3 regions of the Nitrosomonas sp. Is79A3 genome follow, and region 2 is predicted to be linked to each of the others. Evidence: predicted binding sites of a transcription regulator. Region 2 holds the regulator's gene; each other region holds the start of a gene.
The links. Region 2 encodes sigma-54, which starts transcription at its own class of promoters, with help from an activator protein. Its sites were predicted from a motif close to TGGCACNNTTCCTGCT; they were not measured.
Positions count from the first base shown of each region.

Region 1: the regulator sigma-54 is predicted to act here: its motif matches at 5,846-5,861, upstream of flgB (flagellar basal body rod protein FlgB).
Region 3: the regulator sigma-54 is predicted to act here: its motif matches at 2,484-2,499, upstream of NIT79A3_RS03850 (prepilin-type N-terminal cleavage/methylation domain-containing protein).

Region 1 is NC_015731.1:2,375,990-2,383,744, forward strand. It holds gene NIT79A3_RS10925 (flagellar basal body P-ring protein FlgI) at 1-648, opposite strand, end outside; gene NIT79A3_RS10930 (flagellar basal body L-ring protein FlgH) at 699-1,415, opposite strand; gene flgG (flagellar basal-body rod protein FlgG) at 1,442-2,224, opposite strand; gene flgF (flagellar basal-body rod protein FlgF) at 2,255-2,998, opposite strand; gene flgE (flagellar hook protein FlgE) at 3,027-4,295, opposite strand; gene NIT79A3_RS10950 (flagellar hook assembly protein FlgD) at 4,309-4,974, opposite strand; gene flgC (flagellar basal body rod protein FlgC) at 4,986-5,390, opposite strand; gene flgB (flagellar basal body rod protein FlgB) at 5,393-5,803, opposite strand; gene flgA (flagellar basal body P-ring formation chaperone FlgA) at 6,031-6,732, shown strand; gene NIT79A3_RS10970 (acyl carrier protein) at 6,875-7,168, shown strand; gene NIT79A3_RS10975 (Mth938-like domain-containing protein) at 7,276-7,644, shown strand.
Region 2 is NC_015731.1:988,493-996,247, forward strand. It holds gene lptC (LPS export ABC transporter periplasmic protein LptC) at 1-197, shown strand, start outside; gene lptA (lipopolysaccharide transport periplasmic protein LptA) at 194-724, shown strand; gene lptB (LPS export ABC transporter ATP-binding protein) at 769-1,491, shown strand; gene NIT79A3_RS04465 (RNA polymerase factor sigma-54) at 1,546-2,994, shown strand; gene raiA (ribosome-associated translation inhibitor RaiA) at 3,014-3,343, shown strand; gene NIT79A3_RS04475 (PTS sugar transporter subunit IIA) at 3,467-3,934, shown strand; gene hprK (HPr(Ser) kinase/phosphatase) at 3,921-4,880, shown strand; gene NIT79A3_RS04485 (flavin prenyltransferase UbiX) at 4,952-5,566, shown strand; gene NIT79A3_RS04490 (hypothetical protein) at 5,783-6,400, shown strand; gene NIT79A3_RS04495 (5-formyltetrahydrofolate cyclo-ligase) at 6,533-7,135, opposite strand; gene mutY (A/G-specific adenine glycosylase) at 7,153-7,755, opposite strand, start outside.
Region 3 is NC_015731.1:853,847-861,601, forward strand. It holds gene NIT79A3_RS03845 (GspE/PulE family protein) at 1-1,593, shown strand, start outside; gene NIT79A3_RS03850 (prepilin-type N-terminal cleavage/methylation domain-containing protein) at 1,994-2,428, opposite strand; gene glnE (bifunctional [glutamate--ammonia ligase]-adenylyl-L-tyrosine phosphorylase/[glutamate--ammonia-ligase] adenylyltransferase) at 2,633-5,422, opposite strand; gene NIT79A3_RS03860 (carbon-nitrogen hydrolase family protein) at 5,696-6,526, shown strand; gene tldD (metalloprotease TldD) at 6,753-7,755, shown strand, end outside.

The sequences.
Region 1 (7,755 bases), 1.4 Mb from region 2:
AGTTGAAGGATGCAATCCATTAATGGCTTCAACAATACGATTAACCGTCGTAAAATCCGTTGAATTCAATTCCAGGTTAATAAAATCACCTTGCCCGACTGTTGTTGCTATCTCGCGCTCTACGATAGCGCCGCCTGCAATGCGCCCGGCACTAAGATGATTAATTTGCACACTGCTACCCGCATTTCCGGCACCTATACCGCCAACCAGAATACTTCCTTGCGCCATTGCATAAACCTGATTGTCCGCACCTTTGAGAGGCGTCATCAAAAGTGTTCCTCCACGCAGACTTTTCGCATTACCCATGGAAGACACTGTGATATCAATTTGCTGACCAGGTTTCGCAAACGCAGGTAACGTAGCTGTTACCATCACAGCAGCAACATTCCGTAATTGCAAATTGGTACCAGGCGGTAAGTTAACACCCAATTGACCGAGCATATTGATGATACTTTGTACGGTAAATGGCGTTTGGGTTGTCATATCACCGCTGCCATCCAAACCCACAACTAATCCATACCCTATCAATTGATTATTACGTACCCCTTGAATCGATGCCAGATCCTTGATGCGATCCGCCGCACTAATACCCGGCACTAATAGGCCTATCGCCAGAAAAGAATGAATAATTATGTTTTTTATTTTCATAATCTTATATATTAATTTCAAAGATAAACATGTTTCAAGCATCGAACATTTTAGAAAGGTGTGACGGACAAAAAGAATCGTGATAACCAACCCATTGTTTGTGCCTCATCCAAATAACCATTGGCTCGATACTCCACGCGCGCATCGGCAACTTGTGTTGAAGAGATGGTGTTCGCCATGATATGTACTGGATTCACAACACCGGAGAGCCTGATAAACTCTTGTCCCTGATTAATACCGATTTGTTTTTCGCCACTGACAACAAGATTTCCATTCGGCAATGCTTCTATAACAGTTACCGTTATCGTGCCTTTAAAATTATTTTTACTTGAGCTCTCGCCACTGCCATCAAACTTGTTGTTAGATTTGGCTTCCACTGTGGCGTGTTTCTTTAAAAGGCTCAAAGGAATCCCTAATAGGCTTGGTACCGAAAAATCGATACTTCCCGAACGATCGACATTACTCCCAGAACTCTTGCTGGCATTTGTTGTTTCATTCAAGTTAACGATCAAGGTGTCGCCAACACTACGCGCTCTTCGATCTTCAAATAAGGGGGTGTAACGAACACCGCCCGTTGTGCTATGAATAGTCTGAAAAATAGCGCCATTCGGGTGGGTCGCGACTGCCGCATGCTTCGGAGAACGAAAGGTATTAGGCTGATGGGTGACTGTTGGTGGTGTCATCGCACAACCCGATACCAGCAAAACAAAAATCAGTGTATACAGACACAAGAATTGTTTTTTTAATGTCAAATTGTTAGCAACCATCCCATTACTCCGGATAACCCATTCAATTATAATTGCGCCAATTTCTGCAACATTTGATCTGAAGTCTCGATTGACTTGGAATTCATCTCATACGCACGCTGGGTTTGAATCATGCTGACCAATTCTTCCACGACATTCACATTCGAAGTTTCAACAAAACTCTGTTCCAATAGTCCTAATCCATTGGTCCCAGGCGCATTTTGATTGGGCGTTCCACTGGATGCGGATTCCATGTACAGGTTCTCCCCCATCTTCTGCAACCCTGCCGGATTAATAAAGCCGGCTAACTGAATATTACCAACTTGAATCGGCGCGACAGAACCCGGTACTGTCGCGGATACCGTACCGTCTCGTGCTATGGTGATACCGAGCGCATTCGGTGGCACGGTAATTGCTGGCTGAACTGCATATCCGCTTGAAGTAACAAGCTGACCATTGATATCGGATTGAAATGCCCCATCACGCGTATAGGCAGTGGTGCCATCAGGTAATAAAACCTGAAAGAAACCTATGCCTCGTATCGCAACGTCTCGTTGATTATCCGTCTGTTGTAACCCCCCTTGCGTAAATATGCTTTCTGTCGCGACCGGTTTGACGCCCGTACCTAACTGTAAACCTGAAGGCAATTGAGTTTGCTGGGAAGACTGCGCCCCGGGCTGGCGCACTGTTTGATACAGCAAATCCTCAAAAACTGCACGAGCACGTTTAAATCCATTCGTACTCACATTCGCCAAATTATTTGCGACGACATCCATTTTGGTTTGTTGCGCATCAAGACCCGTTTTAGCAATCCACAAGGAACGAACCATAATCATTAACCTCTTAAATTTATTTTTTGTTTAAACTCTTACAACCATTATTTCACCGGCCTGTTGTGCGTTTCTTTGCGCGTTCTCAAGCATTTTCATTTGCATATCAAATTGACGGGCAAGCGCTATCATGCTGACCATTTCATGTACAACGTTCACATTACTGCCTTCCAATGTACCATCAACAAGCTTGACCTTAGCATCGGCTTGCGCAACACCGCCGTCTTTAAGGCGAAATAAACCATCAACCCCCTTGACAAGGTTCTCTTCCGCCGGATTTACCAGCTTAATTCGACCCACTAAAGCGACTGTATTGGGCTGTGGATTAATCGGCACAGACGATACTGTTCCATCACCACCGATTGTGATTCGAGTTTCCGGCGGGACCGTGATAGTGCCTCTGTCGCCTTTGACTTTAAGCCCGTTATGCGTCAGCAGAAGTCCATTAGGACTGACTTGCAAGTTGCCATTGCGTGTATAGGCTTCTTCACCGTTATCCAACTGCACTGCAATCCATCCAGAGCCCTTGATTGCAACATCCAGATCGCGGCCGGTTGTTTGCAACGCACCGGGTGTAAAATCCGCATGAATTGTTGAATCGACAACAAATGCACGCGTCGGCAATCCGTCACCGAATATCGGAACAGCGCGGAATGCATTGTTCTCAGCCCGATAGCCTGTTGTTGCAGCATTAGCGAGATTCTGCGCAACCGTAGCTTGTTGATTCAGCGTATGGTTTGCTCCGGTCATAGATGTGTAGATCAGTCTATCCATCAGCTTTTACTCAGTTATTGTGAGGAAATTAAAGATTAACCAATGTTTGCATAACAGCATCTTGAGTTTCGATCGATTTGGCATTCGCTTGATACATACGTTGTGCAGTAATCATTTTCACCAATTCACTCGTTAAATCCACATTGGCATCTTCGACTGCTGAGGCTTGCAGTGCACCCAGTGTTCCCGTTTTTGGCGGACCCACCAAAGGTTGACCTGAGTTGGGTGTTTCTATCCAACGCCCATCACCAATAGGATTTAAACCTTGCGGATTGACAAAATTAGCCAAAACAATTTGCCCCAGTGATCTCGTTTGCCCATTACTATAACTGCCTTGAATCACACCATCGGCGGATGTTGTAAAACCAGCTAGCCGGCCAGAGGTGAATCCATCTTGGGACATTGAATTCACGCCAAACTTAGATCCAAATTGTGTGGCCGTAGTCAAATCCAAAGAGAAAACTAAGGGTGAAGCTGCACTCAGGGTCGGATCAATGGTTGCCAAATCGACCGACACATTAAAAGGTGCAGTAGGCGAAGTTAATACGCCATTATCATTAAAGGTTAACGCTTCTGAAGCTGCACCACCCAGAGTAACTCCAGTAGGTACACCCGCTGCACTGGTCGCGCCATCGACAGTCGCATAAGCATTCCATGTACCCGCTGTAGCTGTTTTCTGAAAAAAAATAGAAAATATATGTGAATTACCCAAGCTGTCGACAATGTTTCCAGATGTCGTGCTTGTATAGCTTTTGGGATTATTCGCATCGAAAGTAGCCACTGCAGGTACAGTCGCACCCGAATCCAGATTGAAACCCATGCTGTAAGTTGATGTAACTTGAGGAGGAATATCAGCGGTGTTTAATTTCACATTGGCTGGTTGACTGGCGACTATGTTTCCATTTGTATCTGCCGTATAGCCGGTTAGATTCGCTCCATTGGCATCGGTAAGATACCCGTTGCCATCAAGACGGAATTGCCCATTCCGGCTATAACTCACCACCCCCCCGTCACTCATACGAAAAAAACCTTGCCCATTTATCGCGATATCCAATGGATTATTGGTCGGTGAAATATTTCCTTGATTAAATAATTGCGCAACAGTAGCTACTCTTGAACCAATGCCTACTTGCGTTCTAGAAGACCCTGCGCCATCCAATGAACTTGCAAATATATCGGTAAATTGTGCTTGGGATTGTTTATATCCAGGGGTATTTGCATTGGAAATATTGTTCCCAATAACATCCAGATTTGTCGATGCGGCACTTAGACCACTTAAACCTTGTTGAAAACTCATACTGATCTCCTTATCAAAATACCTGTTTAACGTCAGACAAACTGACCAAACCCAATTTGCCCATATCAAGCAACGTGCCCTGCTCTCCGTGGGAAACACTACTTACCGAACCAAGTGAAAGCGTATTGACTTTAATATCATTTCCACCCTGTTTTGCACTCACTTCAAAGGTATAGTCTCCGATAGCAGCTTTGGCGCCACTGTCTGTCATGCCATCCCACCCGATCGTGCTAATACCTGTCGGTTTCGCACCGAGATCTATATTACGAATGGCAATCCCGGAGCTATCCAATATCGTTACTTTGAGTTGATCAACCGGCTGAGCCAATTCAATACCGGCAATGGCTGCATCTTTATCGAGTTGTATAGATTTTCCAGGAACAAAAGCATCATGCCCTATCATTCCCGTTGCCTCAATCGATTGGCTATCTTCATAATCGGAAGACAAAAGTTGCAGTGTTGTATTCAGTTTATCTATGCCGGTTACCGTACTAATTTGCGCTAATTGACTGGTAACTTCCGCATTATCAAGTGGTTTAAGCGGATCTTGATTTTTCATCTGGGTAACCAGAAGTTTTAAAAAGCGATCCTGTGCATCCTCAGTTTCCTTTTTAGCGGTAACTCCTGTCGTTGTTAACGATGAAACTGGTTGAGAATTGGCTGGCTGAACTGAACTCATGTTGCACTCCTTTATTGACCAATGGTGAGAGTCTTTTGTAACAGTGATTTGGTAGTGTTCATCATATCGACACTGTTCTGATACGAACGTGATGCCGACATCATATTGACCATTTCATCGACAACATTGACATTAGGCATCGTCACATAACCGTTTTTATCCGCTAACGGATGTTTAGGCTGGAATAACTGTTTCATCGGAGATTGATCGTGAATGACACCAGCAACTTTAACACCGCTAGCACCATTAGCAGCCGCTTGTAATGTACTGAAAATCACTTGACGACCCCGGTAGGGCTCGCCAGTTGAACTGGTCACACTATCGGCATTTGAGAGATTACTGGCAACCACATTCAAACGCTGAGATTGTGCGGACATGGCCGAGCTTGAAATATCGAATACATTGAATAATGACATAATTATCTCTCCTGCATCGCTAATGATATGTTTCTAAATTCAGTATTTAGAAATGTGATACTGGCATCGTACTTAATGGCGTTATCGGCAAACCGGGTACGTTCCATATCCATATCCACTGTGTTTCCATCGGCACTGGGTTGTAAAGGAACACGATATAATATGTTGTCCCCGAAAACCCCTTGCGCAGCGGAATTAATATGTGCCGGGGATGTCGTATTTAAACTTACTTTATTCAGGTTTGTAGTCAATGAAAGCTTTTCATGTAGTACACTGGCGAAATCAATATCTTTCGCTTTAAAATTAGGTGTATCTGCATTAGCCACATTGCCGGAAAGCAGCTCTTGTCTGGCAGCCCGTAGGCTTAAGGCCTGATGATGAAAGTTTAATTCTTTATCAAGTTTGTTAATCATTTTCTATACACCCAAATTTAAATAGCTTTGTATTCACTTATTAGCACTTAGCATGCCAACTATAATAAATGTTCATGCTGCCAGACTAACCCGCAAAAAAGGCATGAAATAGACGCTATCTTCAAACGTGACTTTTATGACAGTTGATTAAGATATCTGCGAGAGCGGCAATAATTGCCGAAAACGGCAAAAATGAATGGTTAAATAAATCTATGATACGTTGCTTAATGTTAATTCTCTGTCTGCCAATGCTTGCTTCTTCGATTCCGGCATTTGCATCACAGCACAAAACTATCGCGCAATACCAAGAAATTGCTTTAATTAAAAGAGCAATTGAGGATTTCTTATATAACAATACAGCTTCGCTATCCGGACAAGTTATCGTGAATGTAGGCCAGATCGACAGGCATCTCGCTTTGCCTCAGTGTCCGCATCTAGAACCTTTTGTTCCAACTGGCGGGCGTTTATGGGGAAAAACTTCTATCGGGGTTCGCTGTGATAGCCAGGACGCAACATGGACCATCTACGTGCAGACTGAAATAATTGTAATGACCGATGTGTTACATGTCGCACGCCCCATTGCTGCTGGTCAGACACTCGCCTATGAGGATATAGCTCTACAGAATGTTAATTTGGCACAAATGCCGGAAGGCATATTCACTGATGTAGCAAAAGTAATCGGCAAAGTGGCCACCACCAACCTTTCTGCCGGGCAACCATTACGTCCGCAAATGCTGCGTGCACCCTACGTAGTCTTACGAGGTCAAACAGTGAATCTGGTTGTTCAAGGACGCGGATTTAGCATCCGGTCAGAAGGCCAGGCATTAGCAGACGCGACCGAAGGACAAGTTGTTCAAGTGCGCAATAAATCAGGACGAATCATGAGCGGACTCGCGCGCCTCAATTCAATCGTTGAAATACAGCCATAAAGTATTAACCCGAAACACTTCCAATGACATTGGCTGAGTGCTATTTATTCCTCACTTGCCAAAACAAGTGATCTTAACCCTCAATCAGACTTATAATTAAGAATCGTTTCAATACTCATAAAAAAACAAGTAGCTTTTTACTGTGACTAAAATAGACCCTACCATTGAAATAAAAAAAATTTTGGCTGATGTACTAGGATTGGGGGAACGACTCAATGCGATGAGATCGGATACCCTATTACTCGGAAATATTCCCGAGCTTGATTCCGTGGCAGTCGTTACAATTATCCTGGCTTTAGAAAAGAATTTTTCTATCTCGATTAAAGATGACGAGATAAGTGCGAAAACATTTGAAACGCTCGGTGCTTTGGTCAATTTTGTAGAAAAAAAATTAGCCGATAAAAATAAACTAGCCGAAAAAGATTACCCAACATAAGTAAGTTCAAAAACTTTGATCAATCAATATTTGAAAGATGCAGATTGTATTTTGATTTGAATAATGCATAATTGCTGCATCTAATTCAGAATACAATGGAATAAGCATTGAAATTACATCCTGCAAATTTTGGGCATCAATACATTTTCACCGGGTATGGGGATGGATACATATTGATTAATCAGACCCGTTACGAAAAAAGCTTGATCGTTATGCCTGACCGTTTGATTGAAGACTGGCCGGTAATTTCAGTTTCGCAACTGGAAGCTCAGCATTTTGAAATGTTGCTATCCGATAAGCCAGAAATCATCATCCTTGGAACAGGCATTGCACATAAATTTCCAGATCAATCTTTATTAAGCCAGTTAACCAAAATGGGGATTGGAATTGAAGTGATGGATACAAGGGCCTGCTGCCGTACCTATAATATTCTGGTTGAAGAAGGACGGCGTGTTGCAGCAGCGCTGTTGATCTAATTTCTCACAACAAAAAAAAGCCCGGGATTTATCCCATTGCATTGTCTGAACTAGCCGGATCAATCACAAACAATGCAATAATTCGCTTCATAAATTCACAAAATTAAAAAA
Region 2 (7,755 bases):
CTGATGATGAAAAGAGTAAAATCACTTTAATGACTGATTTCTTGCATCTTATTCCAGACGAGAATCTGGTTAAGACAGATCACGCGGTGACTATTTCAAGATTGAATACCACGATTCATTCGACCGGTCTGGAATTCAATAATCGTATTGGGGTGATACAGCTCCTATCAAAAGTAAAAGCTGTGAATAATAAATGAAACTAATTATCGCTATAGGCTTGTTTGGTTTGTGCTTTACCCAATTTGTCTGGGCTGAGCGGGCGGATCGTGAAAAACCGATCTATCTGGAAGCTGATCGTGCAACCGTTGAAGATGTGAATCGTAAAGAATCTAACCGGGTCAGTGTATTTACCGGAAATGTGATCCTGACGCAGGGAACCTTGCGGATTAGTGCTGACAAAGTGATTATGAAAGAAGATTTGCATGGATTCCGGTATGCCACAGCCATTGGAGATCTTGTTAGTTTTCGTCAGAAACGCGATGGTCTAAATGAGTATGTTGAAGGATGGAGTCAGCGCGCTGAATACGATAGTAAAACGGATAAAATCGAATTGTTCCGGCAGGCACGGTTAAAACGTGGTTCCGATGAAGTGCAGGGTGATTATATTTCCTATGATATGAAGACTGAATTCTTTAAAGTGATTGGCAGTAAGGAGCGTGGAGATGAAACAGGCCCGGACAAGCGTGTGCGGATAACGATTCAACCTAAAAACAAATCTGAATAACACAAAAAGCAACCCTAGATTAGAAACGGATGTAATCTCAAAGAATGAGCGAATTAAAGGCCAGTAATTTAAAAAAACGCTATAAGTCGCGCACTGTGGTGCAGGATGTTTCTTTTTCAATCAGCAGCGGTGAAGTGATTGGATTACTCGGACCCAATGGTGCCGGAAAAACAACCTGCTTCTATATGATCGTTGGCTTGGTGCCTCTTGATGGCGGCGGGATACATCTGGATGAGCAAGATTTAAGTCAATTGCCGATTCATCAAAGAGCAAAGCTTGGATTGAGTTATTTGCCTCAAGAAGCATCCATTTTCCGGCGTTTGACTGTTGAAGAGAATATTCTTGCGGTATTAGAGTTGCAAAATTTGGATGAAGAATCGAAACAGCGGTGTTTAGATGACTTATTACACGATTTGCATATTGGTCATTTGCGTAATAATTCTGCAATCAGTTTGTCGGGAGGTGAGCGCCGCCGTGTCGAAATAGCTCGTGCACTGGCATCGCAACCACGTTTTATTTTACTGGATGAGCCCTTTGCAGGCGTTGATCCGATCGCTGTTGTGGATATACAGAAAGTCATTTCTTTTCTTAGAGAGCGGAAAATTGGCGTATTGATTACGGATCATAATGTTCGAGAGACGTTGGGGATTTGTGATCGAGCTTATATCATCAGCGAAGGTCACGTGCTGGCTCAGGGTAAGTCTGAAGAGATCATAGATAATGAAAAGGTCAGGGAAGTTTATTTGGGAGAACACTTCCGATTGTAAAATAACGAATGCATTGAAGTTGAATCATTTAGCAATTGCTGCTTTTCCAGAATCATGAAGCCGACACTCCAACTAAAGTTATCACAGCAACTTAGGCTTACCCCTCAGTTGCAGCAATCTATCCGGTTGCTGCAATTATCAACGCTTGAACTAAATCAGGAGATTGAGCGGATAGTGCAGGAAAATCCATTGCTGGAGTTGCGTGAGGACTGGAATGCTCCTGTGGCCGAGAATACATTCGAACATCCAGAATTTTCTGATGATGTGGCAGATTTTGATAGTGTGCCACCAGAAGCGGCGGTTTCTGAAGTTCAAGCAGAGTCCGAGGAAAATTTTGAATCAGATTCTGAATGGCCGCAGGAAAACATTTTTTCTCATGGCACTTATGAAGATGATGATCATGAAGCGCCGCAAATACCGGCGAGACCATTAAGCCTGCGTGAACATTTAAATTTTCAGATTTGCCTGAGTCAAATTTCCGAGCGTGAGAAAAACATTATTAGCTTGTTGATTGATAGTCTGAATGAGGATGGCTATCTGCTGCAAGATTTGGATGAACTGATGGAAATGCTGCCTGCAGAACTGGGCATCAGTCTGCAGGACTTGCAGGATGCGCTCAAGTATTTGCAGCGCCTTGATCCATCTGGTGTGGGGGCACGTAATCTACAAGAATGTCTGGTACTGCAGTTGCAAGCGTTGCCTGATGATGCTTATCGTGACCAGGCAATAAAAGTTGTGCAAGAATATTTGGAAATTTTGGCATCGCACGATTTTGTCCAGATTAAGAGATTATTGGCATGTGATGATCAAAGTTTACGAGCTATTCAGAAGCTGATTGTTAATCTGAACCCTAAACCAGGCGCTCAGTTTAACTCTCAAAACGAACGCTATATTGTGCCAGATATTACGGTGACTAAAAAGAATGGAACTTGGGGGGCAAACCTTAATATGGCCGCAATCCCACGCCTTAATATTAATCATCTCTATGCTAACATCCTGAAACAGGAACATCATTCTTCGCGTGGGCTAGTAAGCCAGTTGAATGAAGCGAAGTGGCTGATTAAGAATATTCAGCAGCGCTCAAGTACAATTCTGAAAGTAGCCAGTGCGATTGTGGAACGTCAGCAGCAATTTTTTGAACATGGAGAAGTTGCTATGCGTCCGCTTGTATTACGAGATATTGCTGAAACCTTGAATCTACATGAATCAACAGTATCACGGGTAACTACACAAAAATTTATGTATACTCCGCGAGGTATTTTTGAACTTAAATATTTTTTTGGCAGTCATGTCTCCACGGATTCAGGAGGAGCTTGTTCAGCAACGGCTATCCGTGCATTGATCAAGCAACTGATACAGGAAGAGAACCCAAGGAAACCACTCAGCGATAACAGAATTTCAACTATTCTTGAACAACAAGGAATTGTTGTTGCTCGTCGAACCATTGCGAAGTACCGGGAATCAATACAAATTCCTGCAGCAAATCTTCGTAAATCATTTTAATCAGAAGAAAAGGAAGGATATGAACCTTAAACTTACCGGCAACCATGTGGAAATTACCGATGCCATGCGCGAATATGTCATTTCAAAAATCGGTAAAATTACACGCCATTTTGATCATGTCATTGACGTCAGTGTCATTCTGTCGGTAGAAAAGCTTAAACAAAAGGCGGAAGCGAATGTTCATGTGCGTGGTAAAGATATTTTTGTCGAAACTGACAGCGAAGACATGTACGCATCGATTGATAGTCTTGTGGACAAGTTGGACCGGCAGATACTTAAACATAAGGAAAAGAATCTTGAACGCCGGAACCACGGTGCATTGAAAAATCAAGATCTTGATGAACAATAGAAGATAATTGAGCATGCTTCTATTTTCATAGCAAGAAATGTTGATTCCTTCTGGAATCCCGCATAATTGTAGTCAAGAAATTGTACGCTTCATTATCATTTGAACGAAATAATCCTATTTTACATGAATCAAATTTCGCAATTATTACCGCTGTCCAATGTCATTGTCGATCTGGATGTTACCAGCAAGAAACGTGTTTTTGAACAAGCTGGATTATTATTTGAAAATACCAATCAGATTGCGCGCAGTCAGGTTTTTGATAGTCTTTTTGCGCGGGAAAAACTTGGCTCAACAGGTTTAGGACAAGGTGTGGCTATCCCGCACGGCCGCATAAAGGGATTGCGCGAAGCGGTTGCTGCTTTAGTAACAATGAAAGAAGCGATACCCTTTGATGCACCTGACGGTCAGCCAGTCAATATTGCCTGTATTTTGCTGGTCCCGGAGAAAGCTACTGACAAGCACTTGCAGATTCTTAGTGAACTGGCGCAGATGTTTAGCGATAAGCAGTTTCGTGAAGGAATTCTTCAATGCAGGGATGCTGCAAAGATTCATAAACTCATTGTTGACTGGAAACCGAATGTCGAAGATTAGTATCGCTCAGCTATTTGAAGATAAGAAGGAGAAACTGAAACTAACCTGGGTCGCGGGACAACGTGGTGGCAATACAGTGCTCAGTGATGAAGCGATTGCGCAATCTGGTCAGGGTATGATTGGTCATTTGAATTTCATCCACCCGGACTGGATCCAGGTGATCAGTAGTGATGAGATTCATTATTTAAACAAGCTGGATGCTGCTTCACTTGAGAAAAAGATAAACCAGCTGACACATAGTAACCTGGCATGTATTATCGTGGCGGATAATGCCGAGATACCTGCGTCTATCCTGAGTATGGCCAGTGCATTCGATATCCCTTTACTGCATTCACCTTACCCTGGTCTTGAAGTTATCTGGCTGATCCGCACTTACCTGGGAAGCGTACTAGCCCCTTCTTGTAGTTTGCATGGCGTACTTCTGGATGTATTGGGTATGGGGGTCATGATAACCGGTGAAAGCGGTGTCGGTAAAAGCGAGTTGGCCCTCGAATTAATAAGCCGCGGTCATGGTTTGGTAGCGGATGATGTCGTGGAATTGCGACGTATTGCCCCGGAGACATTGGAAGGCCGCTGTCCCCCAATGCTAAGAGATTATCTGGAAGTAAGGGGGTTAGGCATGCTGAATATACGTACAATTTTTGGCGAAACTGCAGTGCGGCGTCGTAAAAATATGAAGTTGATCGTTCATTTGCAGAATAGCGGTGGAGCAAACTCTGGTTTATTAGAACGACTGCCCATCAGTGATCTTAATGAGAACATTATGAATGTTGACATCCGTAAAGTCATTATTCCTGTAGCGGCTGGCCGGAATTTGGCCGTTCTCGTGGAAGCAGCAGTGCGAAATTATGTTTTGCAATTGCGGGGTATTGATGGCACGAAGGAATTTATTGAACGCCATGAACGGGAAATGAATAACGAATCGGCAGATAAAGACCAGTACTAGCATGGATGATTCGTATAGTTTCTTTTTGTAAGCCTCTTTCGGAGTGATTTCCCAAATCAACGTGGATTTAGATGAAAAATTCTCAGACGATTACTTTGGCATTGACCGGCGCATCTGGGATGCCTTATGGGATTCGTTTGCTTGAAATGTTGTTGCGGGAAGGAAAGCAAGTATACCTCCTGTATTCAAAAGTAGCGCAAATTGTTGCACAGCAGGAAATGAACTTGGCACTGCCTTCCAGTGCTAAGGAAGCGGAAGCTTTTTTTAATCGCCAGTACAATGCTCCGGATGGACAGTTGCGTGTATTTGGACGTGAGGAATGGTTTGCGCCAGTTGCTTCCGGCTCTAATCCGGCGGATTCGATGGTGATTTGTCCCTGTACCATGGGTACCTTGGCAGCTATTGCCGCAGGTATGAATCAGAAACTGATTGAGCGGGCAGCAGATGTCATGTTGAAGGAAAATCGCCAACTTATTTTAGTGCCACGGGAGATGCCGTTTTCTGCAATTCATTTGGAAAATATGCTCAAGCTGGTGCGTAGCGGTGCCGTTATCCTACCGGCGAATCCCGGTTTTTATCATCACCCGCAGACGGTGCAGGATATGATTGATTTTGTTGTTGCTCGTATTTTGGATCATCTGGGGATCATACATACCATGATTCCTCGTTGGGGAACAGAAAGCTGATCTACATTGAATAAGCATGATACTTTAGCTAATATCCGGCAATCTCATTAATACAACAAGACAATACCTGTCCGAGTATAAATACAAGACAACTTCAGGATAAATAGCCTATTTTTCTATATCTGTTTGTCAGATAGAATGTTCCCATATTGATATATTTTATTAAAAAATATAATTCCTTTGTCTTATTACTTAAACTGAGATGGGAGATAGAAAATGACGCGAATACTAGTAGTTACACTACTGTTGATTAGTTCGCACGCATCAGCCTTATCTACACAATGGATACCCTTAGGGGCAGCAACACGTCAAGGAAACCCAATCGATATTAATGGGAATCCAGTAATTGAATATAGAAATGCTGGGCGAGGTGGAATTGACTGGGATGTTACGGGTACTGGACCTAGAGGGGGATTGGGTGTAAGGGAACTGTGGTTGTTTGATAATTCAGCAGCAGGTATACCTGGAACGAGCGAAGCGACCACACAGTTTTCCGTAATCAGCAATAGTGTTGGTTTTATCATGGCTGGGGATCATAACGATGGCTTTGCCCAATTTTTTGTTGATAACATAGATGTTGGCACCTACGATATGTATCGAACAGGAAATAGAATTTTAGTAGTGACGGAATTAGATTCTATGGAACATTCATTAAGAATTGTACAACTCGGTCAACATAATCCAAATTCTACCAAAGGTGATGTCGCAATTTTTGGCGGTGCTGCATTCAATACCCCTATTGCTGCAATTCCTGAACTAGAATCATATGCGATGTTGTTGGCTGGATTGAGTCTACTGGGTTTCGTGGCACGTTACAGAAAACAAAACGCTTAACTTGCCTTTTAGATAACCACGCCAAAAGGCGTGGTTTGTATTTGTGGTTGCTGGTATTCTGGACCATATGCAAACCACACATATTTTGCTTCGTTTGAGATCAGAAAGAGAATTCAATACTATTTTAGCTGTTTATTCCTCAGCGCACTGAGATGCAGGGATGAGTTTGAGTTCATGATTTTCAGTACGGAATATACCTGTCTCTGTCACAATATAATGCAGCGCGATATCGTGCGGCTGAGCGTAAACATTTTCTAATCGCTGCATTTCAAAAGCTATTCCGATAGTTAATGGCTGTGGATGGTAAGTAGCCAAGGTGCGATCAAAATAACCGCTGCCATAGCCTAAACGATAGCCATGTTGATCAAAGCCTACCACGGGAATAATAATTGCATCAACACTAACTGCCCTGGCCTCTATAGGCACAGGGATGCCATAAGCCCCATTTTTCAAGGGCGCATCAGGCCGCCATTCACGGAAACAAAGCGGTTTATCCTTACCAACTATTTCCGGTAGTGCAAGCGTTGCGCCATGTTGCATAAAATACAGGGCAATTGACCGTGGGTCGTATTCACCCCGGAATGGCCAATAAATTCCAATATTCATTTTCTGAAGTTTTGGAAAGCCTTGTTTGAGAAGATCTGAAATTGTTTGACTCCATTGCTGATGAGTAACTTCAGATAAAGTTTCACGAGCTGCAATTAGCTGTTTGCGTTGATGTTTCCTCAATTCCAACAGATTATCCATTATTTTTAATTTGTGTTCAGATGGTTAGAGGTATCGTGGTTATCCAATAAGAAATTTTGTTTTAGCAGTTTTCTGACAGGTGCCGGAATAGCATATTCAAGTGCATCGGATGGTTTAATCCAAATAAATTTATTATGTGGATCGAGAGTATTTGAGACAACTTGCAACAGCTGCGGATGAATCCGTAATTTAAAGTGGGTGAATTGATGGTCTAAAATTGGTAACTCAATCGGCGATTGAACTGTTATGCCTAATTGGTGCTGGCAATAACTCGCAGCGTCGATCCCAGTTTTGATCTCAGGTGGACACCATAACTCTCCCCAGATTCCAGAAGCAGGTCTTTTTTCCAAAAGTAACTTCTGATGTTGCATGAGTAGTAAAAAAACCGCTTCTTTTTTTGGTAATGGTTTGCGAAGTCTGGTGGTTGGGAATTGATCTACACGCTTTTCTTTAAATGCGACGCAATTATGTTGAAGTGGACAGGCTTTACAAATAGGGGTGTGGCGTATACAAACAGTAGCTCCCAAATCCATCAAAGCTTGTGTATATGTTTCAATTTGGTTCTCACGACAGGTAACCGGTAACACTTCTTCAGATTTCTCCCAAAG
Region 3 (7,755 bases), 130 kb from region 2:
CGGCTAAGACCGATGGAGCTACTTAAAAATTTAAAAAAGGATTATGTTGAGAGTAATTCCTTGCTGCCGATTGATGAAATTAAAGAGGGGTTGATAGTTTTAACATTGGATCCTGAACGGATTAAGTCGCAGCGCATTGCTAATACGATTTTTCCCAAACACAAAATTATCTATGCGGTTACCACCAAGCGTGAGTTTGCTGCAACGGTTGAACAGTTCTACGGCGGCAACCAGGATGAAATTGGTACGGGTGATATTAATGAAATGCTGTTTAATCTTGGGGATGAGAATGCTGAAGAAGGGCTCAACGAAATAGAGGAGTCTTCAGCAGCTTCCGACAATGAACTGGTCAAACTTGTCAATAAAATCATTATCGATGCCTATAAAATGGGGGTATCGGATATTCATGTCGAACCCTACTCAGGAAAAGAGAAAACCAAAATACGCTTTCGTAAGGATGGCTCATTAATGCCTTATATCGAGGTTCCGGCCAGTTTTCGGAATCCGCTGGTAACGCGCATTAAGATCATGTGTGATATGGATATTTCTGAGAAGCGCAGGCCGCAGGATGGCAAGATTAAATTCAGAAAATTTGCGCCATTGGATATTGAATTACGCGTTGCGACCATTCCTTCGGCGGGTGGGCTGGAAGACGTCGTCATGCGTATACTTGCAACTGGTGAGCCGATCCCGCTGGATAAGATGGGGTTTACTGCGCAAAATCTGGATGAGCTGAAAAAAATAATCAGTAAACCTTATGGATTATTCTTTGTGTGTGGCCCAACCGGTTCGGGTAAAACAACTACGTTACATTCTATTCTAAAGTATCTCAATCGCACAGAAACCAAAATCTGGACGGCGGAGGATCCGGTTGAGATCACGCAAAAGGGATTGCGGCAGGTCCAAATCAATGTTAAAGCAGGCCTAACATTTCCGGTTATCATGCGGTCTTTCCTGCGAGCAGATCCGGATATCATTATGGTCGGAGAAATGCGCGACAAAGAAACTACCAGTATCGGTATTGAAGCATCGTTAACGGGACATTTGGTTTTTGCTACATTGCATACTAACAGTGCACCGGAATCGGTGATTCGCTTGCTGGATATGGGGATGGATCCTTTTAACTTTGCCGATGCTTTGCTGGGAATTCTGGCGCAACGGCTGGCGAAGCGTCTGTGTAAATGTAAACAACCGTATGCGGCCAGCGAACATGAAATCAAGTCATTATTAACAGAATATTGTGATGAATTGAATCATATTGACCGGTTTAAAGCGAGCCCGGAAGCAGCTTATCAAGAAATTCATGATCAATGGGTCAAGCAATACGGTAATGACGAGGGGCAGATTACATTGTGTAAACCAGTCGGTTGTGATGACTGTGCAGGTACCGGTTTTTCCGGCCGGGTAGGACTGCATGAACTGATGACTGCCAGTGATGCCTTGAAAAAGAATATCCAGGAGCATGCCCGCGTGGCGGAAATGCTGGTTACAGCGTTGGGCGACGGGATGCGAACCCTGAAGCAGGATGGGATCGAGAAGGTGTTGCAAGGGGTTACCGATATTCACCAGGTGCGGGTAGTGTGTATCAAGTAATTGATTCTGTTGGAGTATGACTCCAAAATGTTCTGTTGTGGTGTGTGAAAAGTGACGAAAATTGTCACTTTCTGACGTAATGAGTCATATGTGCAGCACATAACATCTTCGTCGAGATCTTCCTGATGTACCCCATATCCTTTCCCAATCAGGCGTCAGTTCCAATTAAGAGAATTTGGAATAACCAATGTGTATTATTCCAATAGGAATGAGCGATCTTTGTTAATCAACAGTATTGATTTCTACTGAACTTGAGATGATGAATAACCAGAGATTGCTGGGAAGGGATGTTTGGTTTGTTGGATTTTGAGAAACGCTCGATGTTCGGAACCAGATGTGGAAAAGGCGCAATGCCCTTTGGGTATTGCGCCTTAAGTGTTGTTGCGCTTGGCTAGCTAGATTAACAGAGTCCCTGAGCTACACAAGTACCTGGATTAGCAGTTTTACTCCATTGGATGGGGACACCTGGGCCAGTGGTAGTTCCTCTAAGTATATATGTCTGACCTGTAAGGCCGTTTGCAGTCGCTGCAGTCATTAAGATCTCGGCTTGTGTTGCAGTATTAGCTTGAATAACACCGGATAATATGTTTCCAGTTGCACCAATGGCACCAGGTACACCGTTGTTGTTGGCAGTACAGTTAGTTAGAACACCTAAGTCCTGGAAGCATAGTTCTATGCCGAGTTTAAGTGGTGCTGCCCCTGCTACGACTTCGCTGAATCGGGCTTTTAAAGTATAGGTTTGATAAGCAGGCACTGCAACTGCAGCCAGAATACCAATAATAGCGACAACGATCATTAATTCGATGAGTGTAAAACCTTTTTGTGCTTGTTGCATTTGTTATTCTCCTTTAGGTTGAGTAGGACACACCGAGTGTGTGTGGATTAAGATAAGCAGGAATCGTGCCAGAATTATTATCGCAAGAAAATTATAATGTAACGCACGGCCATTCATCAAACGGATTGCGGCCTTCAATTATATTTTGAGTATCAAGTCGCATTTAAGTTTCGTTTTTATTGTACCTACCTGACACAGCTCGCATCAATCCCCAAATACTTTTTCCCATAACGCCAGTACAGCCATACGATCATCTTTTAAATGACTGCCTTCCACGCGGGTAAATTTCTGCGCTTGTCCATCGATGGGTGCACCTCCTGTCATATCTGCATCGCCATTTAATCGCTGGCGGTGCTGGATGCGCCGGAATTCCCGGTAAGCGGAGCGTACTTGCTCGGCTGTATCCATAGGGATAAGTCCCAGTTCACCAGCCAGTTTCAAGAGTGCGATATTGCCGATATTGCCGGTTAATTGAGGATATTGGCTGGAATATCCCAGCACCAGGTATTGCACAATGAATTCGACATCGATAATACCGCCACGATCGTGCTTGATGTCAAAAAGTGTTGTTGGGTTGGGGTGAACATCCAGCATCTTTTCGCGCATTTTTAAAATATCTTGCTTAAGTTCAATTGGATTGCGCGGTTTGCACAGAATTTCTTTGCGTGTGTTTTCGAATGCATCTGCTACTAACCGATCACCCGCCACAAAGCGCGCTCGAGTTAATGCCTGATGTTCCCATACCCAAGCTTGTTCGCGCTGGTATTGCGCAAAAGCTTCCATCGAACTGACCAGTAAGCCGGTGGCGCCGTTGGGACGCAGGCGTAAATCTGTCTCATACAGCAAGCCCGCCGATGTGTGACGAGTGAGCCAGGCATTGATACTTTGCCCGAGCTTGGTATAAATCTCCGCAGCATCAGGATGGTCATCTTCGTAAAGAAAAATCAAATCGAGATCAGAAGCATATCCGAGTTCTTTTCCTCCCAGCTTGCCATAGCCGATAATGGCAAAAATAGGCTTTTCGTGATGGCGTTTTTTTAAATTCGACCAGGCCAGATTGAGTACTGTGTCCAGAATCAGATCAGCCAATGCGGTCAGGTGATCACTGAGTGTTTCAAGCAGCAATGAGCCCTCCAGGTCGGTAACCAATAACCGGAATACCTGAGCATGCTGGAAGTGCCGCAGAACATCCATTTGCCATTCGGCAACATCATTTTTGGGATTGTTGACATGATTTAACTGATAGATGAGTTCGTTGTGCAGTGCACTCCAGTCGGGGACGGGGTGCGGTGCATCATGGCGCAATAATTCATCCAGTAAAATAGGGTGCCGCCCCAGATAGTCGCTTGCCCATTGGCTAATGCTAACGAGTTCCGCTATGCGTTGCAGCGTATGGGGATGTTCCAGTAAAAGCGCCAGATAGGATGTTTGCGGACTAATCTTTTCCAGTAATTGCAGCATGCGCTCTAGAGTAGTTTCAACCGGTGGAAGCTCGGCTATCGCTTCAATCATCATTGGAACCAGGGTGTTGATTTGTTGTTGACTGGACTCAGGTAGTTGATGATAAAAAGTGCCTTGATAGAATAGCCGTAACCGTTCTGAAATTTTTACAGGTTCAGTGAACCCCATGGTACTAAGTTGTGACGCGGCGGCTTCAGTTTGGGAGACATCCTGTGTTTCAGCTTGCCATAGATAAGCCAGCATCTCGTGAGTGGCTGATTTTCTGGGAGTAGCAAAAATCAACTCAAAATGCCGCGTCACATTCTTGCGATGAATATCCAGCTGTTGCATAAAACTGACATAATCGGGAAATCCCATGGCGGTTGCTATGAGGTTCTCATCGGCTGGATTTAAGGGTAACGTCTGCGTCTGCTGATCATCCAGATACTGAAGTCGATGTTCCAGTTTACGCAAAAAGTGATAAGCATCAGTGAGTTCTGCGACAGCTTGTTGCGGAAGTTGTTGCTTTTTCTGCAAGCGTTGTAAAACACTTAATGTAGGCCGAATGCACAAATCAACATCGCGTCCCCCCCGGATCAATTGAAAAACCTGCGTAATAAATTCTATTTCACGAATGCCGCCAGGACCCAGTTTGATGTTATCGTGCATTTCACGGCGTTCGACTTCCTTGCGCAATTGAGCATGTAAACGGCGCATCGATTCGTAAGCGCCGAAATCCAGATACTTGCGAAACACAAACGGTCTTACAATTTTTTCCATGAGGGTCGATTCGGCTTCGGTATCCGCGAGTCCTGCAATTACCCGGCCTTTGATCCAAGCATAACGTTCCCATTCCCGCCCTTGCTTGAGGAAATACTCTTCCAGCATTGGAAAGCTGATCGCCAGAGGACTGTTTTCTCCATGCGGACGCAAACGCATATCAACCCGGAAAACATAACCATCTACCGTATAGTCATTGAGACTGGCGATTAGCTTGCGTCCGAGCCGGGCGAAAAATTCGTGGTTTGAAATGGATTTTGCGCCGTTTGTTTCACCATCTTCCGGGTAAACGAAGATCAAATCGACATCGGAGGATACATTGAGTTCGCCGCCACCCAGCTTACCCATAGCCACAATCAGCATATGCTGAGTGGCATTGCTTTGTTCTCCTATGGGTAATCCAAAGCGATCGGATTGCGTTAACCAGTTTTCATGGTGTTTAAGTGCAAAATTGATGGTGACTTCGGCGAGCTCAGTCATGCTTAGCATTACTTCGGATAAATCGGCTTGACTACCGAGGTCGCGGATGGCTAATCGAAGCATGACTTGCTTGCGTAAATCGCGTAGTACGCTATGTAAGATCTCTTCATTGCTGATATGTGCGGATTGAGAATCCAGGAATGCCAGCATTTCATCTCTTTTGAAAGGAGACTGAAGGGCTTTTAGCAGGGTAATTTTTCGTGCGGGTTCGCTGTCAATTATGCGCTGTACATATCGACTAAAAGACAGTGTGGCGGCGAGCATTGCATCCGGTGAATTCTTGGCAGTGTGCATTATATTAGGCGATTAATTTTATAGAATAACAAAGCGCTTATGTTTGCTTATATCAGATAAAGCATAAATCAAATTAGAACGTTGTCAGAGTAAATGCTAGAATCCAACTTAGCGGAGCGCGAATCCTTGATTTTATATGGAATAATCAAGAAAAGCGCTTGATAATAACGGGAATTCATAAAGATTTCAGTTAAGAATCAGTTTAATTCTTGAAATCCTGAAAATTAGAGCGGCCTAAAAATGTTAAACAATACCACTAAACAGCAGCAACCAATGACGGAAAACGTAAAAAGTAAAGGCTTTCGTGTGGCTGCCATTCAAATGGCTTCGGGTCCGAGCGTATCTGCAAATCTGGAAGAAGCGGCGCGTTTGATAGAAGATGCAGCTTCTCAAAAAGCCAAGCTGGTTGTATTGCCTGAATATTTTTGCATTATGGGGATGAAGGATACGGATAAATTGGCTATCCGGGAACAACCTGGCGACGGGCAAATTCAGAGATTTCTCAGTGACACGGCGAAACGATTGGGCATATGGCTGGTGGGCGGATCGGTGCCATTAGCTTCATCGGAGACGGATAAGGTTTATAATAGTTGTTTAGTGTATGCAGATAGTGGAGAGCAGGTTGCGCGCTACGACAAAATTCATCTGTTTGGCTTGCAGTTGGGCAATGAATATTATGCCGAGGAAAAAACCATTAAAGCAGGAAGTAAAGTAGTGACTGTAGATTCTCCGTTTGGCCGTATTGGATTGTCAATATGTTACGATCTGAGGTTTCCGGAGTTGTTCCGCATGATGAATAATGTTGATATCATCCTGGCACCAGCTGCATTTACTGCGATTACTGGAAAAGCGCATTGGGAGGTGCTGGTGCGTGCGCGTGCGGTTGAAAATATGGCTTATGTAATAGCACCAGGGCAAGGCGGTTATCATGTGAACGGACGCGAGACGAATGGAGACAGTATGATTGTCGATCCTTGGGGTGTTGTGATGGAGCGTTTGCCACGTGGTTCCGGAGCCGTGGTGGCGACAATCGATCCAGAGTATCAGACCAGTCTACGGGCGAATTTGCCAGCATTAGATCATCGAATTTTGCAGTACTGTTAAGCTTTTCTGAGTCAGTTAAAGAACAGATTCTCCAAGCTCCTATGCAATCTATTGCATAGTTTATTGAACGACTTGCCGGATTTTATCACTAACTTAGTGAGTATGAGTATCGGTTGCAGTACTGCACTGCAGCGAAGAATATTCTTTTGGTTACCGAACCCCGAGGTGGTCTCTGGGTTGTGTGCATTTTTTTGGAAAAGCGGTGAATAAAATAAAATCAGATATGATGACGACTGAATGTATGATAGAAACAAAAGATTTTTATGCAATTGCCGACCGTTGCTTGCTGTCGCCATATGATATCGATGCTGCCAGATTGCAGCAGGTGTTGGGTCAAATACTAACGCATAATATTGATTACGCTGATCTCTATTTCCAGTATAGCCGTTCTGAAGGCTGGATGCTGGAAGAAGGCATAGTTAAATCGGGCAGTTTCAATATCGAACAAGGTGTTGGTGTCCGCGCTATCAGCGGAGAAAAGACCGGGTTCGCTTATTCCGATGATATCAGTATGCCAGCACTTGTATCGGCAGCCCAGGCAACACGGGCAATTGCTAATCAAGGCGGAATGCATTCAGTACAAGTGGTGAAGCGTAATCCAATGGGGCTCCAGACACAGCTTTATTTACCGGAAGATCCGATAGCGAGCCTTAAAGATGCAGATAAAGTAGCATTATTGGAGAAGCTGGAACGCTATACCCGGAAGCTTGATCGACGGGTTACACAGGTGGTGGCCTCACTTGCCGGTGAATATGAAGTTGTATTGATAACACGCAGTGATGGGTTGCTTGCGGCAGATGTGAGACCACTTGTTCGATTGTCTTTGCAGGTAATTGCGGAAGAAAATGGCCGCCGTGAACAGGGTGTTGCTGGCGGAGGCGGGCGCTTCAGCTATGCTTATTTTACCGACGAGATTTTGCAGGATTATGCGCAAAAAGCTGTTCATCAAGCGGTGGTGAATTTGGATGCGCGTCCTGCACCGGCCGGTACTATGACGGTTGTTTTGGGGAGCGGCTGGCCTGGAATATTACTGCATGAAGCAATTGGTCATGGATTGGAAGGGGATTTCAACCGAAAAGGCAGTTCTGCTTTTTCAGGGCGTGTGGGTGAACGTGTCGCTGCCCCTGGTGTTACGGTTGTTGACGATGGAACAATTCCGCAAAGACGTGGATCGTTAAATATTGATGACGAAGGTAATCCGACACAATGTACTGTATTGATAGAAGATG